3 regions of the Phyllobacterium ifriqiyense genome follow, and region 1 is predicted to be linked to each of the others. Evidence: riboswitches for the same ligand, from Rfam matches in the RefSeq annotation. Region 1 holds a riboswitch; each other region holds the start of a gene.
The links. Region 1 has a riboswitch for thiamine pyrophosphate ahead of thiC (phosphomethylpyrimidine synthase ThiC). Riboswitches for the same ligand answer to the same signal wherever they lie in the genome.

Region 1 (4,155 bases):
ATCATAAGCGCACGAATCGGCGGCGCGGCGATCAAGGTGGCAGAGGGCAAGTTGTTTGTCTGAGAGCGAAAATTTCATCTTCTTGCCGATCAGCGCGATAAAGTTTGGTGAAGGGCTGGACAGGCAAGATTTGCCCCGTTATAGAGCGCTCACTGTCGTCGCGGAAGCGGCTGACGGGCACATAGCTCAGTTGGTAGAGCAGCTGACTCTTAATCAGCGGGTCGTAGGTTCGATCCCTACTGTGCCCACCATTTTTCTGAAACGAGGGCCGTATGGCCCTTTTTTCTTGCACCAAGCAAGCCTCGGCTTGTCCGAAACCTTCCACAGGAGATTTTCATGAGCGTTCGTCGTATTGAAGCAGGCCCTCGCATGAGCCAGGCCGTGATCCATGGTAATACAGTCTATCTGGCCGGTCAGGTAGGTGGTCCGGGCAAGAGCGTAACAGAACAGACTAAAGACGTCCTGGCCTCGGTTGATCGTTTGCTCAAAGAGGCAGGTACAGATAAGTCGAAGTTGTTGCAGGCCATCATCTGGCTTGATGACATGAAGGACTTTGGCGAAATGAATGCAATATGGGATGCATGGGTTGATCCGGCCAATGCTCCAGCACGCGCGACAGGTGAAGCCAAGCTTGCAACACCGGAATATAAGGTTGAAATCATCATCACGGCTGCAATCTAAAGATTGCGTATCCAAGTTTAATTGCTTGGGTGCACTGGATTTTTGGCGCGGGAATGAATAAAGTCCGCGCTTCTCCGGATTGCCGTTGTGGCAATTCTTCAAACGCTTGTCTGATTGTGGCCAGTTTTGGTACTGCAAGACGAGGCAAGCATGGGTAAGGAAAACGATTGCAAGTTCTCGTCCGTGATAACAATGTTGAACAAGCCCTACGGGTCTTGAAGAAAAAGATGCAGCGCGAAGGTCTATTTCGCGAAATGAAGGCCCGTCAGGCTTTCGAAAAGCCTTCTGAACGTCGTGTTCGCGAAAAAGCAGAAGCCGTTAGCCGCGCCCGCAAGGCCGCCCGCAAGCAGGCTCAACGCGAAGGCTTGTTGCCTGGACCAAAGAAAAAAGAACGTGTTGCACGCCCTGGCGCGCCAGCAGGTAACGACTATAATAATAATCGCTGATATCTGACGGGCTTTAACGCCCTTCATTGTGACGACAAACCCGCATGGCCAAAACGCTATAGCGGGTTTCGTTTTTGTGGGACTGCGCAGACATTCCGGGCAGTTTCAAAAAAGTGCCTTCTTGTGCGATGGGTCAATGTCTTTACTTATCGATTATCGCAGTTTTGGAGATATGATCCTATGGCACTCAAGCTCAATATTATAATCGCAAGCACGCGGCCCGGGCGTGGTGGTCCTGCTGTAGCAAAGTGGTTCAACGAATTCGCCAAGCAGGATGGCAAGTTCGACCCTGTGCTTATCGATTTGGCTGATTTCAAGTTGCCGGTCTACGACGAACCGAATCATCCCCGCATGAAGAAATACGAACATCTGCATACAAAGAAGTGGAGTGAGGCGATTGAGCCGGCCGACGCTTACATCTTTGTCATGCCTGAATATGACTACAACGCGCCACCTTCGCTCATCAATGCCTTGGTCTATTTATGGAATGAGTGGAACTACAAACCTGTAAGCTTTGTAAGTTATGGCGGTGTTTCCGGTGGTTTGCGTGCTACCGAATCGGTCAAAGGGTTGATCTCGGCACTCCGTATGGTTTCGCTTGCAGAAAGCGTTCCCATTCCTTCGTACCAGCAGTTTATCAACGATGATGGCGTGTTCACGCCAAATGAACTGATAACTACCAGCGCCAGCACGGTTTTGACTGAACTTGCAAAATGGGCAGGTGCTCTGAAACCGCTTCGCGCTTCGTAATTTTATGAAGCGCTTGACAGCAATACGTCAGGCGGTTCACTTTAGGCCATTCACCAGGGGAGTCCCGACAAGGGGCTGAGATACTGCTTCAGGCATAGCCAAGCGCAGTGACCCGTTGAACCTGATCCAGTTCACACTGGCGTAGGGACGGTGCAAAGGTTATCGCGCATAGTGCATTCGCACTGAATCCATGATTGGATTCGCGAGGCTTCTTTCATCCTTCCGGCTCAGAACTGGGTTTCCTGCAATAACGCAAAGGAACCTGACGATGACTGCTGTAACAAAAATTACCGAGGCCCCGAAAGTTTCAACCGGGCCGCTTCCCGCCTCAATCAAGATTTATAAACCAGGGCAGATACATGCTGATATTCGCGTTCCCTTGCGCGAAATTGCGGTTCATCCCACCGCTGGTGAGCCAAACCTTGCGGTTTACGATTCATCCGGTCCCTACACTGACGCAACTGTAAGCATCGATATCAATAAAGGGATCGAACGTGTTCGTGAGGCATGGAAAATCGGTCAACAGGCCGATAGCTATTCCTATAAGGGGCGAATAATCCAGTCAGCTGACAATGGCTTCGCCACGGGCGAGCGGCTTACAAGAGAATTTCCTGTTCAATATCAGCCACGCCGCGCTTACGACGGAAAAGCGATAACGCAGCTTGCTTACGCCCGTGCGGGAATTATTACGCCTGAAATGGAATATGTCGCCATAAGGGAGAATCTCGGTCGGGAAGCCGCACGGAACCAGGTTCGGGATGGCGAGTCATTCGGTGCATCGTTACCGGATCATGTGACACCGGAATTCGTACGGGAGGAAATCGCCAGGGGGCGGGCCATCATACCTGCCAATATCAATCATCCTGAGCTTGAGCCTATGATCATAGGTCGGAATTTCCTCGTGAAGATCAATGCCAATATCGGTAATTCCGCCGTCACATCGTCGATGGAGGAGGAAGTCGAAAAGATGGTTTGGGCTATCCGCTGGGGTGGCGATACGGTGATGGACTTGTCGACCGGGCGCAACATCCACAATATTCGCGAGTGGATTATCCGTAATTCGCCGGTTCCCATCGGAACTGTCCCGCTATATCAGGCGCTGGAGAAGGTTGGCGGTATCGCTGAAGATCTGACTTGGGAAGTTTACAGAGATACGCTGATCGAACAGGCAGAGCAGGGCGTCGACTACTTTACTATTCATGCCGGTGTCCGACTGCATTATATTCCACTGACGGTTAATCGTGTCACGGGCATCGTCTCGCGAGGCGGTTCAATCATGGCAAAGTGGTGCCTGCATCATCACCGGGAAAGCTTTCTTTATGAGCATTTCGAGGAAATCTGCGATATTTGCCGTGCTTATGATGTCAGTTTTTCACTCGGTGACGGATTGCGTCCCGGTTCAATAGCCGATGCAAACGACGCGGCGCAGTTTGCTGAGCTTGAAACATTGGGTGAACTGACTCAGATCGCTTGGGCCAGAGATTGCCAGGTTATGATCGAAGGTCCCGGTCATGTGCCGATGCACAAGATCAAAGAGAATATGGACAAGCAGCTTGCTGTTTGCGGAGAGGCACCATTCTACACGCTTGGACCGCTGACGACAGACATTGCTCCCGGCTACGATCATATTACCTCTGGCATCGGTGCTGCAATGATCGGCTGGTTTGGCACGGCGATGCTTTGTTATGTTACGCCTAAAGAACATCTGGGATTGCCCAATCGAGACGACGTAAAGGTCGGCGTTATTACCTACAAGATTGCTGCACATGCGGCGGATTTGGCCAAGGGGCATCCGGCGGCGAAGCTTCGAGATGATGCTCTATCCCGTGCGCGCTTTGAGTTTCGCTGGGAGGACCAGTTTAATCTCTCTCTTGATCCTGAGACGGCGAGACTCTACCACGATGAGACCTTGCCGAAAGAAGCGCATAAGGTTGCGCATTTTTGCTCAATGTGCGGGCCGAAGTTTTGCTCAATGCGCATTTCACACGACATTCGTGCGGAGGCTCAAAAAGAAGGCATGGCAGCGATGGCGGAGAAATTCCGCACAGGCGGCGAGCTCTATATGCCGCTCAATGCCGGGGAATGAGGTGAATATTCTGGTGAAAGGGGCCGGCGTTGCCGGCCTCACAGTTGCTTATGAGCTTCGAGCACGTGGAGCCGAAGTGACGATACTAGACCCCTTTGGCGGCGAAAATTCTGCAGCCTCCTGGTATGCCGGTGGCATGCTCGCACCTTGGTGTGAGCGCGAAAGCGCTGAACAGGCTGTCATTGATCTTGG
Region 2 (4,155 bases), 2.4 Mb from region 1:
CAAGGCGACGAACAGAAAACCGGATATAATCAGAACAATGTTCCATAGTCTTTGCGGCAATGAAGGCATGTCGAAGCGGCGGGTCGTGGTACGCAAGCTGAAGCCTTCTTCTGTCGGACGCCCAGCGAGCGATAGAAGGCCGAGCACGATAATTGTCAGGCAAAGCTGAAGAAGCGTCAGGGACACCGCTCTGGCTATATCAAAATCGAAATGAAGCGACTGGTATATTGCAACTTCGAGTGTCGTGGCGCGAGGCCCTCCGCCGAGTGTCAGCACCACGGTGAATGAAGTAATGCACAGCATGAAGATCAAGCCAGCTACACCCGATATACTGCGTAAAATGACCGGCCATTCGATTAATTTGAACTGTGTCCAGTTGCTCATCCCCAGTTGTGAGGAGAGTTTCCAATAATCTTCGGGAATGGAATCCAGACCTGAGAGAATGAGCCGTGTCGCCAATGGCAAATTGAAAAATACATGGGCGAGAAGAATGCCCGTCAGCCCGTAAATATCGGGAACCAAATCAAGCCCCAGCCATCCGAGGATAGCAGCCAGCAAACCGTTTCGTCCGTAAATGCTGGTGACACCGAGCACGGCAACGAGCGCTGGCAGCGCCAGAGGCAAGGCAAACAGACGCAGGAGCATTGCGCGTCCCGGAAAGCTCTGCTGCGCATGCAATGCACGGGCAAGCGGGATGGCAAAGCCGACAGAAAGCACCATGGAAAGGAGCGCTTGAAGGATTGTGAAGCGTGCAATCCGCCAAATGTAGCTGTCAAAAGTAGCAAAGCCCTCCGTGCCTCCACGGAAAGATTCAATGGCGAGACTGAGGAGAGAGCCGCCCGCCAATATGCCCAGAAAGGCGAGAGCGAGACCTCCCGCCAAGGGTTTCATCGAAGAGGCGGCCATCTATGCTACTTGCTCATGGCTTCAAGCCACTCGTCGATCCAGGCTTTGCGATTTTTCGCCACTTCTTCAGATGTGAAAGTCAGTGTCTTTGCTGGCTTTACCAATGTGTCAAAGGCTGGATTGAGCGGATTTGAGGTTTTAGCTGCAGGATACATCCAATTGTTTTCGGGAATGGTATCCTGAAATGCCGTACCGGTAACAAATGTCAAAAACTGCGCAGCAAGCGGGTTCTTGGCTCCGTTTACAGTTTGCGCTGCAACCTCGACCTGCAGGTAATGTCCTTCATCGAAGGATGCTGCCTGGTACCGATCGGTTTTGTCCGCGATCAGATGATAAGCGGGCGACGTAGTATAGGAAAGCACCATGGGCGCTTCACCTTTGGTAAAAAGCCCATAGGCTTCTGACCAGCCGGGCGTGACGGTTAAAACGCGATCCTTGAGTTTGGCCCAGGCTTCACTGGCCTTGTCCCCGTAAACTGATTTCATCCACAATACGAGACCAAGGCCCGGTGTAGACGTGCGAGGATCTTCAATAACGATCTTCTGCTTCGGATCGCCATCAACCAAATCCTTCAGACTAACCGGTGCGTCTTTGACTTTCTCTGTGTCATAAATGACAGCGAAGTAGCCATAATCATAGGGAACGAAAATGCTGTCCTTGAAGCCACCAGGAATGTCGATAGCAGTTGTATCTATGCCATGCGGCGCAAAAAGTCCGGTTTGCTGAGCTTCAAAAGTCAGGTTCGTATCCAGACCGAGAACAATATCCGCCTTTGTCGATGCGCCTTCAAGCTTCAGACGGTTAAGCAGCGCAACGCCATCGGCGACTGCTACAAAGTCAACAGTACAGGTGCATTGCTTCTCAAAGGCTTCTTTGACTTTTGGCCCTGGCCCCCATTCAGAGGTAAAGCTTTCATAGGTGTAGACTGTCAGCTTGCCATCCGCATTTGCTGGGCTGGAAAGGCCAAATGCCAATGCGCTGGAAACAAGGGCAAATTTCATAAATTCGAGTGGCTGCATAGGCGCCTCCTAAAGTTGAATTTCAAAAGGATAGGTGCGCCGGCTTGTGAAGCCGCATCTAATCCCTCCGCCGGTACAAACCGGATCAGGTTCCGCGGGTTGACTGGATTGGTTCCAGTCTCTCAGCCTGTTGATGCAGGCACCCCGTTAGAGCAAAGCCAGATTAGTGACTGTGTCCTGCCAACGCAAGCGCCCATCGCCTAGCTGGTTGTTTTTGTTATGCCTTCCCCTTGCCACGCCCGCTTTTGCGTCTGGCTATTGAGATGGTGGGAAAGACGGGCGGTCATCGAAGCGCGTCTTTGTAGTAGGTAAGCGATCCGAAGACCGCCCGTCCGGCGATTTTGCATTCTGCCCGTTCCGCTTGGGAGGCCTCGGCTACCCAAGGAGTGCCATTTGCGGCACGCCATGCGTTAGCCTTGCGCCCCTTAAAGTGCTCGTCCAGCACGCGCCGTTCCTAGTAACGGCAGGGGAACCCTTGGACAGAACGTCCCCGGATGGCGGGTCCGTAACCCGCCATCGGAGGCGCCCATCCTTCCCCAAACTTCGAACGGCTCCGGAAGCTGTTCCCCGCGGGAAGGACGCGAGCAGAATAATTCAGAGCGGGAACTGTTGGATAAGTTTGTCGAGATTATTTTAGGAAGGCCTGATTTGCACAAGCCAAATGCGCCCTTCGGACAAGCTCAGGATGAGGGAGGTCGGTTGATTGCAGGGCACCAACTATTGCAACTATTGCAACTCTTGCAACGCTAGCAAGTTGTCGCTGCAACCCACAAAACTTCCCTCATGGTGAGCTTGTCGAACCACGCACTATATCGAATGCAGCTTATCCACCTCACTCGCGGCGAGTCATCCTGAGCTAGTTGAGGGTTGAGTTGCTCAAAATTGGATTGCCCTCAAGTTTGAACTCATCGATAAAGGCGCGAATGATCGCGACGAGCATTTCGGGTTGTTCCACGCAGGGAATATGCCCGGCATCCTTGATGACTTCGTAGCGCGCGCCCGGAATCAATTTAGCCATTGAAAGCACGACGTCCGGCGGTGTTGAGCCATCTTGATCCCCCACAATACAGATTGTTGGAACCGATATTCGGCCTGCGTCTTCTGTCAGGTCTGCATCACGAATTGCTGCGCAGGTTCCGGCATATCCGGCCAATGGTTGACGGATCAGCATGTTCCGGTAGCCGGTTAAGGCAGGGCTGCTTTCACGATGAAATGTCGGGGTAAACCAGCGTTCGAGGATCGTGTCGGCGATGCTTTCAATACCATTTTCCTCAAGCGCGGCAATACGTGCGTTCCAGGAATGGGCATTGCCAATCTTGTGCGCGGTATCACACAAGACCAGTGCCCGAACCAGATCGGGACGGGAAGCATAAAGCCCCTGCGCAATCAGTCCGCCGACAGAAAGACCGCAAATGATTGCATTTTTAACATTGAGGAAATCCAGCAGACCTGCCAGATCGACGACATGATCGTCGAGAGAATAGGGAGACGTGCCGACACTCGAAAGCCCGTGGCCGCGCTTATCATAGGTGACGATAGCAAAATCACCCGCCAGGCGAATAATGACATCGCGCCAGATGCGGAAGTCAGTGCCCAGAGAATTGGCAAAAACGATCACAGGTTTTGACGCTGGTCCGCCAATCAGCTGATAATGCAGCGTCACACCATTTATATCGGCAAATTGCACCTTGCTCTCCCTTTTATCCAGAATGATATGTGCGTACGGTTCTGTAGAATGAATGATCAGGGACGATCAACCGCCGAATAATTATCTATTGATGAAGCGGCAACAGTCCGGCTCAAATCAACAGGCAAGAAGAAAGCATATGAGGCAGCATGATGGGTGACGTATTTATCTGCGACTATATCCGGACGCCCATTGGCCGTTTTGGTGGATCACTGGCTGGAGTTAGGGCGGACGATCTTGGGGCTATTCCAATCAAGGCATTGATGGAGCGTAATAAATCGGTCGATTGGGCAGCAATCGATGAAGTGATTTATGGATGCGCCAATCAGTCTGGCGAAGACAATCGCAATGTCGCCCGCATGTCGGCACTGCTTGCGGGATTGCCCGTGGAGGTGCCCGGCACCACGATGAACCGGCTATGCGGTTCCGGCATGGATGCCATCATCACAGCCGCACGCGCCATTCGCGCCGGTGAAATGGACATTGCCATTGCCGGCGGTGTCGAGTCCATGTCACGCGCGCCCTTTGTGCTGCCCAAGGCAG
Region 3 (4,155 bases), 1.7 Mb from region 1:
GCATCCGCTGCCGGTCCTTGACCGCAAGCCGGAGTGGGCCGCATGAACAATCTGCAAGTGGCGGCTCTCAGTGTCGAAAATCTTGAAGTGAAGTATGATCGTTTTCGCGCATTGCGCGGCGTCAGTCTGGACGTCCAGCAGGGCGAGTCTTTTGGTCTGGTGGGCGAGAGCGGCTCGGGAAAGTCAACCTTGCTGCGAGCCGTCGCGGGACTTGCACCTGTTACCGGCGGCGCGATCACAGTCAATGGCAAGACGCTTGGCTCGTCGCGTACAAAAGCATTTTACCGCGAAGTGCAAATGGTGTTTCAGGACCCCTATGGTTCGCTGCATCCGCGCCAGACGGTGGATCGGCTGTTGCTGGAACCATTGGTCGTGCATGGCTTTGCCGATATCGAAAAACGTATCCTGCGCGCGCTTGATGAAGTGGGTCTTGGTTCAAGCTTTCGCTTTCGCTATTCGCATCAGCTTTCCGGCGGTCAACGCCAGCGGGTCGCCATTGCCCGTGCATTGATCCTGGAGCCTTCAATCCTGCTTCTTGATGAACCGACATCAGCCCTTGATGCTTCGGTACAAGCGGAAGTTCTCAACCTGCTGGAGCAGATAAGGCGGGATAGAAAGCTGACCTTTCTGATGGTCAGCCATGATCTGGCGGTGGTCACCCATATGTGCGACCGGCTGATGGTGATGCAGAATGGCGCAGAGGTGGAACGCCTGTCGGCGACAGACCTTGCCCGCCACGCAGTCAAGGAAGATTACACGCGCAATCTTCTTTTGGCGAGCGAGGGTTTTGTCCGGCCGGAAGCATCCATATAGAGCTGTAAGGTTCACCGGATTTTTACCATTGCTGAACATTCAGGCGCTCTTTACTGCCTGAATGCAGAATGGTGAAAATCTGAATGAATTTCATAAGCCGTCATTCACATGGCTGAATCAATGGTCTGCCCAGCGACTGGAGTGGGCCATGAAAAAAATAAGAAACTTTCTGAAAGACCGTAGTGGCGCGACAGCCGTCACATTTGCATTGTTGCTCGTACCTATGGTGGGAATGACCGGGCTTGCCGTGGATTATACCCGCGCAAGCGGCGATCGCTCACGATTGCAGGGCATTGCAGATTCCGCGGCATTGGCCGGAGCCTCCGTCTTTACGGGTGAAAACAAGGCTGCTGCCGAAGCAAGTGCACGCGCCTATCTGCGTGCTCATCTCGGCGCCGAGATGGATAAAATGCAGGTCGGCTTTGATACGAGCAATCAACGCGTGATTGTATCGCTCGCGGGCGAAACAAATACGCTTTTCATGAAGGTCCTAGCCAAGGAAAAAGTAGCTATAGGTGTGCTTGCGGAAGCATTGGCACCATTGAAACCGTCAAGCGCTGAAATCCAGATCGGAGCAGCGTATGGACATTGGGCTAAGAAAGTTTCTGTGATTGTCATTCGTCCTGGGACGACAAAAGAGGTCGTGCTGGGAACGGTAATATATGAAGCATCTGACCTCTCCGCTGAAGATGGTCGAGGCACTGGAAAAACGATAATAGACCCGGCTGACGGCAAGATCTTGCTCGGTGAATACAAAGAGTTCTTTCTTCGCATGGAGGTCAAAAAGAAGCCCTGCAATATCGGTAGATATGATTCCAATACCAGTAGCAGCTATGTTACATGCAGCCCGACAACGAATAGCGAATATAAAAACTATGATCTGAAGTTCACAACGAACGACCCCGCGCAATCAAAGTATCTTTTTGTAGGGGACACAGCGGACACGCTTAAGCAACTAGAAGATGGCGCAACGCTTGAGGAGTTGCTGGACTGCGATCAGCAATGGCATTTTCACGGATGGGAAGATGGAGGCGGTTGGGATAAGCAGGACTTCTTTTACAAGATCAAGGCCGCATGCAAGGCCGTTGACGGGGAATATGTCCGCCTGACGCGTTAAGCCAAATAACACCGGCGCATTGACTTCCATGATGCGCCGTCTCATCATGATTTCATTCCGAGGGGGGCATCGTACGATGCTGAGATGGCGCTGAGCCAAGACCCTTGAACCTGATCCGGATCATGCCGGCGTAGGAACGGGAATTGAGCAATTATCGCGCTGGTTCGTCTTTCTTCGCACATATCCGGGTCTCCAGTTTTGAAAATGGAGTCCGTGACGTGCCAAATGTAGATTACCGCCTCAATGCTATTGTCGATTTTGATGCTATTGGCCCTGACAAGGATTTAGGGGCGCTGGCTCTGGCTGCGGTGCGTGGCGGTGCAACAATTATCCAGTATCGTGACAAAAACTCCGCAACGCGTGACATGATTGATCGTGCACGGCAGATACACGCCGCGATCAAGGCGACAGGCGTGCCGCTGCTCGTCAATGACCGGATTGATGTTGCGCTTGCCGTAGGCGTGGAAGGTGTCCATGTGGGGCGCGAAGACATGGCGGTTGCCGATGTCCGACATCTCCTCGGGCCAAATGCGATTATCGGACTGACCGTCAAGAATGAACCGGACGCGCAAGCAGCGATTGATGGCGATATTGACTATGCCTGTATTGGCGGCCTGTTTGAAACACCCACCAAGGAAAACCTGCAACCGATCGGCTTTGACGGGTTCAAGCGCCTGGCTGCCATCATACGCAAGGCAAAACCGCATTTGCCTATAGGCGCTATCGCCGGTATTGGGCTCGAGCGCACGCCGCTTGCCATTGAAGCGGGTGCTGATGGTGTAGCGGTCATTTCTGCGATCTTCCGTCAGGACGATCCGCAAGGAGCGGCGCACACTTTGCGGTCGGCGGTGGATGAGGCATTGCAGGTAAGAGAGCCAGCATGACCGCAATAGCGCTGACTATTGCCGGGTCTGACAGCGGCGGCGGGGCAGGAATCCAGGCCGATTTGAAAACCTTCTCGGCGCTCGGTGTTTATGGCGCGAGTGTGCTCACCGCGATCACTGCGCAGAACACCCATGGTGTTACGGCCATTGAGAATCTTTCGCCCGATATCATCCGGGCTCAGATGGACGCGGTTCTTTCCGACCTTGAGGTGAATGCAATCAAGATCGGCATGGTATCGACAGTATCAACCATAGAGACAATTGCGCAGGGGCTTGATCGCTGGCAGCGCAAAGCGGTGTTCGATCCTGTCATGGTTGCAACTGCGGGCGACCCTTTGCTGGAGCCAGCGGCAATCGACGCTCTGCGCCAGCTTCTCTTGCCGCGCGCGCTGCTGCTGACTCCCAATTTGCCGGAGGCGGCCTTGCTAACAAATATGCCGATTGCCGAAGATGAAGCCCAGATGGTGCGGCAAGCGAAAAAGCTGCTCGAACTCGGTCCCTCAGCCGTACTTATAAAGGGCGGACATGCCAAGGGGGATATGAGCACCGATATTCTGCTTGATGGGTCCGGAATGGAGCGATTTTCGACGCCGCGTATCAAGACAGTCAATGATCATGGTACTGGATGCACACTAGCGTCTGCCATTGCCGCTGGCCTGGCAAAAGGAATGGCTCTGCATGGTGCCGTTAGTGAAGCCAAGGACTATCTGACGGCTGCCATGGCGGCTGGCGAAATGCTCAAAGTCGGCAGCGGGCGTGGGCCGGTTCACCACTTCCATCGCTGGTGGGCGGCCTAGCAGCACCGGTGCAGTTTTGATTTCAGAGTGGAGCGGCGGTGCTGGCTGGTGTCGCGTTGCTCAAGCCTGTGGTTGCTCCACTGGTGGAGGCTGCCGAAGCAATGTCAGGCCGTTGCATCGGCAACGGGATCGCTGCCGGAAACGCCACAGCGGGTTCTTCTGAATAAGCGAGTTGCGCCGGCATGGCAGCCGGTGTTTCAGCGGGAGCCATCGCCGTCATCGTCGCGGGTGCAACAGGCGTGCTTGACGGTTTCAGGCCGGTCTCTTCCAGAAGGCCCTTTTTCTTGGCCTGATAATAATAGCCGCGAGCGTAAAGCCGCACGGCCTGATCAGGATTGTTATCGGCAACCTTGTAGGCGCCAGCAAGATACTTCACGCCAAATTTGAGATTTGTTTCTGCATCCAGCAAATCCTGCGCGGAGCCGGTGTGACCCATGCCGCGTGCTGTCGCGGGCAACATCTGCATCAGACCCCAATAGGGACCGTTGCGAGCCTGTGGATTACCGCGGCTTTCCCGATGCACAATGCGGCGAACCAGCGATTC

Region 2: linked by a shared signal. The riboswitch ahead of thiB (thiamine ABC transporter substrate binding subunit) and the one ahead of thiC (phosphomethylpyrimidine synthase ThiC) in region 1 are both predicted to bind thiamine pyrophosphate.
Region 3: linked by a shared signal. The riboswitch ahead of thiE (thiamine phosphate synthase) and the one ahead of thiC (phosphomethylpyrimidine synthase ThiC) in region 1 are both predicted to bind thiamine pyrophosphate.

What each region holds. Positions count from the first base shown of each region.
Region 1 is NZ_JAUSZT010000003.1:3,174,405-3,178,559, reverse strand. It holds gene QFZ34_RS23110 (PhzF family phenazine biosynthesis protein) at 1-63, shown strand, start outside; tRNA gene QFZ34_RS23105 (tRNA-Lys) at 176-251, shown strand; gene QFZ34_RS23100 (RidA family protein) at 337-681, shown strand; gene rpsU (30S ribosomal protein S21) at 849-1,127, shown strand; gene QFZ34_RS23090 (NADPH-dependent FMN reductase) at 1,308-1,877, shown strand; TPP riboswitch at 1,923-2,043, shown strand; gene thiC (phosphomethylpyrimidine synthase ThiC) at 2,146-3,963, shown strand; gene thiO (glycine oxidase ThiO) at 3,965-4,155, shown strand, end outside.
Region 2 is NZ_JAUSZT010000003.1:789,754-793,908, reverse strand. It holds gene thiP (thiamine/thiamine pyrophosphate ABC transporter permease) at 1-906, opposite strand, end outside; gene thiB (thiamine ABC transporter substrate binding subunit) at 912-1,925, opposite strand; TPP riboswitch at 1,971-2,082, opposite strand; gene pcaD (3-oxoadipate enol-lactonase) at 2,782-3,612, opposite strand; gene pcaF (3-oxoadipyl-CoA thiolase) at 3,765-4,155, shown strand, end outside.
Region 3 is NZ_JAUSZT010000003.1:1,451,805-1,455,959, forward strand. It holds gene QFZ34_RS14560 (ABC transporter ATP-binding protein) at 1-46, shown strand, start outside; gene QFZ34_RS14565 (ABC transporter ATP-binding protein) at 43-813, shown strand; gene QFZ34_RS14570 (TadE/TadG family type IV pilus assembly protein) at 962-1,930, shown strand; TPP riboswitch at 1,981-2,084, shown strand; gene thiE (thiamine phosphate synthase) at 2,149-2,814, shown strand; gene thiD (bifunctional hydroxymethylpyrimidine kinase/phosphomethylpyrimidine kinase) at 2,811-3,611, shown strand; gene QFZ34_RS23385 (transglycosylase SLT domain-containing protein) at 3,634-4,155, opposite strand, start outside.